2 regions of the Idiomarina loihiensis L2TR genome follow, and region 2 is predicted to be linked to the other one. Evidence: riboswitches for the same ligand, from Rfam matches in the RefSeq annotation. Region 2 holds a riboswitch; the other holds the start of a gene.

Region 1 (2,403 bases), 1.1 Mb from region 2:
CTGCCTTTTACGCCAAACTCGGTACTCCAGAGCGTTTCCGGAGCAAAGGTTGAGCGGTCTAACAAGTAGTTTTCTAATTCTTCCAGACCCTGATCTTCAGCTTTTCCTAAAGCTTCACCATTAACGCCACCGGCTTTGTATCCGCGCGCCAGAGTCGCGTACAGGTAACTGTCGTCAGACGCCTGATAGCGGACACTGAAATTACCACCCACCATGGTGTCTTCAGGTTCAGCGGTAATACCGCGACTGTCGAGGTAGTCATTGTCGTAACGTTCTACCCGCAAGCCAGTTATAGTACTAACCCGGTCACTCCAATGCTGAGTTAGCTCACCATAAATAGCAACGTGATTGCTATCATAGTCGCTGTTGAAAATGCTTGGCTGGCCTAAGTCCCAGTTAAAATAGTCACGTGTCAGCTGAACCGATTTGTCGTAATAGTACAAACCTAAAACCCATTCGCTATCAATACCAAACAGGCTTTCGGGCTCGTCGGATACCCAGCGAACTTCGGCGGTTTTGTCGTCACGGTCGCGGAAGTACGCGTCAAAAGCTGAGTATTCCCAGCCCGGAGCGATACCTTCATAGGTCCAGTCTTCGTCGTAAGCGTAGCCGGTGTCTGCATCCAGGTAGTTAACAGACATTTCCAGACGGCTGTTGTCAAAACCCAGGTAACTGAGCTGCAAGCGCAATGCCTGACTTTCTAAGCGGTCAAAACCCGGTTCATCGGACAAAGTTTCGCGGGTGTTGTCGAGACTAAACGCATCGTAGCCATTGTCGACATCGTTATAATGCAGAACCGTTTGCAGCAGCCAGTCTTTACTGAGCTCGGTATCCAACTTGAAGCGCGCAGTGAGTTCGTCGCGCTGCTCCGTGTCATCACGCTCAAGGTAAGTGTTTTCAATGTAACCGTCTTGCTGAAACTGGCTGACCGAGAAGCGGGCGTTACCTAACAGCCCTAGGTTTCCGCCCATAGCAAGGCCGCCCATGGCTTCGGAATAGTTGCCTGCTGATAGCTGAAACTGGCCGTTAAAGTCGCTGCTCGGTGCGGTGCTGTCCAGCAACAATAAACCGGCCATAGCGTTCACGCCAAAACGTCCGCTTTGCGGACCGCGAAACACTTCCACGTGATCAATATCGAAAAGCGATGCGGCACTGCCTAATCCGCTGTAATCAATACCATCAATTATCAAACCGACCGAGGGCGTTACAGGATCAACAAACTGAGAGCGCTCGCCAATACCACGAATTTGAATAAACCGAGCCGTGGAAGTGCCACCAGAGAAATTCACGTTGGCCAAACTGTTCAGAGTGTCTTGTAAATGCTGTGAGTGACGCTGTTGCATCGCATCTTTATCAATAATAGAAACGCTGCTGGTGGTTTCATTTAAGGTGCGGCGGTGAAAGTCACCACTCACTTCAATAATTTCAATGTCTTTTGTATCTTGTGTGTCCTCTGCTGCAAAGGCAAAAGCGGGAACACTGGATAACGCCGCGGCAATGCTGGCTGCTAAGTATGAATTGATTATTTTCATGGATCATTTCCTCAAAACAAAGTCAGAAACGATCCGGTAAGGCTGTATTAGACGGGTTTTCTACCATCCCTACGCCAGTATTAACCGGATCAGGTTTTAAGGGTTCGCTAATGCATCTCAGCCGTTGCCGGCACCCCTTGGTAAAGCGGCGTCAGTATAACGCAGCTTGTTAGTTAAACAAATTTACTTTCAGTGCAATTAAATAAAGGACAGAGCGTCGCCGTAAAGGTTTTCTAACGGTACGTCTTTAGCGACAAAGTCGTCGCGAATAACGCGTATCATTTCAAAACGGCCAGCCATGTAAATTTCACACTCAGGCAGACTTTGCTCACGGGCCATAACCGCGTGGTGCACTAAACCAATAGAATAAGCCCAGTTGTTATCCGCGTCTTCGACCACCGGGTGATAATCAAAGTGCTCGTACTGGCTTGCTAAGCGTTCCAGTTCGTCATGCAAATACAGGTCGCTTAAGCTTTTTGCACCCCAGTAAAGTGTCAGAGGCCGCTCTGGCGACACACGTAAATGTTGCTGCAAAATAGAATAGGTATACGAGAAACCGGTGCCACCAGCAATTAACACTGCCGGCTTAGTGTTTTCCTGACGGTAAAACGCAATACCGTCCGGCGCATCAATTTCTAGTTCCCCATCGTCACGCACTTTATCCAACACTTCCATGGCATAGCTGTTGTCCGGCGTAGCGCCAACATGAAGTAACCACTCACTTTTATTGGACGGGCACGACGCAATACTGAACGGTCGCTTATCGCGTTCGCCCATCACCACCATAAGGTACTGGCCTGCTTTAAACTCAACCGGCTGCGGCAATTGTAAACGCACTTCCCACACAGCATCCGCCAACTGGCGCGAAATT
Region 2 (2,403 bases):
GTTTCTGGAATTTGTCATTGAACAACCTCAGTGGCAGCGAGACAACATCGCTGCCCTATTCCATGATGGAAATTACCTGAAGCATTGGGATGATAATACTGAATTTGCTAAAGGCAAAGACAACGAACCAGTCACTTATGTGTCTTGGTTTGCCGCACGCGAATACTGCTCCGCACAAGGTGGCCGTTTGCCTGGTCTTAACGAGTGGGAGTATGCGTCGGTCAAATATCGGCAACAGCAGAACATCAGCGACGATGATTATGCCCGTAACCTGTTTGCCTGGTACAGCCAGCCACACAGTGCGAAACAACAAACCGTCGACCCAAATGCTGAGCAATTGATGCACATGCACGACCGTGTCAACGAATGGGTAGACGACTATCAATTATTATTAACCAACGGCGATGACGTCGATTTGCTCTCCGGCTCATGTGGCGACGGAGCGCGCTTTATGTCGAGTTTTAGTAACGCCAATTACGCCACATTTTTCCGTTATCAGTCACGCAGTGATTACGCCCCGCAAAGTGCGACCAGCACTATGGGTTTTCGTTGCGCATACGACCTGGAGAACGACCATGAATAAATTGCTAAAATTGACCGCCCTGGCCTCTTTGATCTTTGCTGTCCAGTCTTTTGCGCAGGATCACTCGCATCACAATATGCACAAGAATCAGACAGCTAACGACCACAGCAATCATACGGCAATGAACGCAGCAGAGGTCTCTCACTCCGAGTCGGTATACCAGATAGATGCTACCTGGAACACGCATAAGAATAGCCAACTCAAGCTTTCAGAACTTGAAGGTCATCCCGTTATTCTTTCCATGATTTATGGCAGTTGCACCACCGCCTGCCCAGTGTTGGTTCATGACGTAAAACGCTTATACAGCAAGCTGGACGAAGACACTAAACAGCAAGTTAAGCTCGTTATGGTGAGTTTTGACACCGATCGCGATACACCCGAGGCACTCGCTGACTATGTTAAGCAGTATCAACTTAACAACGACAACTGGCTGTTTCTGAACGGTTCGGAGCAGGATATCAGAACCTTAGCTACAGTACTTGGCGTGAGGTATCGACAGCGTCCGGACGGTGATTTTGATCACAGCAATTTGATCACTATTCTCGATAAACAAGGGCTTATTGTTGAACGCATAGAAGGCCTAAGCCAGCCAATGGAGAAGCCAGCTAACGTTGTCGCTAAACTGGTTAACGATTAACAGCGGTTGCATTCGCTCTAAGATTTTGTTCCACTAAAAAGGAATCTTGTCGGAGTGCCGGTAGCTTTCTTAATGAAGTTACCGGCTGAGACCGCAATTGCGGGATCCGTTGAACCTGATCAGGCTAATACCTGCGAAGGGAACAAGAGAGCATCAGCATGACACGACCGTTGTTTCTGCGCTGATGTTCCTTTCAACACTCCTGACAAGCATCTCTAACATCAACAAAATGAGAGAATGCTATGTCAACTGCACCATCGAATAACCGTTTAAACCGCCAACAGGCTGAATCCTTCTTATCATCACTATCCGGGCATTATTACCCTAATTCCAGCCGTGAATTTATTTCAGGCAGCAACAAAGACATCCAGGTCCCCTTTCGTCGCATTCACCTTAGCGAAACCCTGCACCAGCCCACACCGGGCGTGAAGTTACCACCGAACGAACCGGTAGATGTGTATGATACATCCAGTGTCTACGGTGACCCGGATGCCACAATTGACGTAAAAGCGGGTCTGAAAAAGGTTCGTGAAAACTGGATTCAGGAGCGCCATAGCGAGAACCAGCAATATAATCACGGCATTACGCAGTTAGCTTACGCAAGGCGCGGCGTGATCACCCCTGAGATGGAGTTCATTGCACTGCGCGAGAATATGGGTCGGGGGCACCTTAAGAACCCCATAACACCGGAATTTGTACGCGACGAAGTCGCCAGTGGACGCGCGATTATTCCCGTTAATACCCACCACCCCGAATCAGAACCAATGATTATTGGCCGCAACTTTTTGGTTAAAGTGAATGCCAACATTGGTAACTCATCGGTTAGTTCGTCTATTGAAGAAGAAGTCGAAAAGCTGGTATGGGCGACTCGCTGGGGCGCTGATACCGTAATGGACTTATCTACCGGCCGTAATATTCACCAAACCCGTGAGTGGATCTTACGCAACAGTCCAGTGCCTATTGGTACTGTGCCTATTTATCAGGCTTTAGAACGGGTCAATGGCGTTGCTGAGGATCTGAGCTGGCCAGTATTTAAAGACGTACTGCTGGAACAGGCTGAGCAAGGTGTGGACTATTTTACGATTCACGCCGGCGTACTGCACGACTTCATTAAACTGACTGCAAAGCGAGTTACCGGCATAGTCTCCCGTGGCGGTTCGATAATGGCGAAATGGTGCATGGC

The links. Region 2 has a riboswitch for thiamine pyrophosphate ahead of thiC (phosphomethylpyrimidine synthase ThiC). Riboswitches for the same ligand answer to the same signal wherever they lie in the genome.
Region 1: another riboswitch for thiamine pyrophosphate. It lies ahead of IL_RS12110 (TonB-dependent receptor); the one in region 2 lies ahead of thiC (phosphomethylpyrimidine synthase ThiC).

The regions. Positions count from the first base shown of each region.
Region 1 covers NC_006512.1:2,528,010-2,530,412, forward strand. The annotation lists gene IL_RS12110 (TonB-dependent receptor) at 1-1,532, opposite strand, end outside; TPP riboswitch at 1,582-1,680, opposite strand; gene fre (NAD(P)H-flavin reductase) at 1,731-2,403, opposite strand, start outside.
Region 2 covers NC_006512.1:820,259-822,661, forward strand. The annotation lists gene IL_RS03880 (formylglycine-generating enzyme family protein) at 1-583, shown strand, start outside; gene IL_RS03885 (SCO family protein) at 576-1,220, shown strand; TPP riboswitch at 1,261-1,379, shown strand; gene thiC (phosphomethylpyrimidine synthase ThiC) at 1,463-2,403, shown strand, end outside.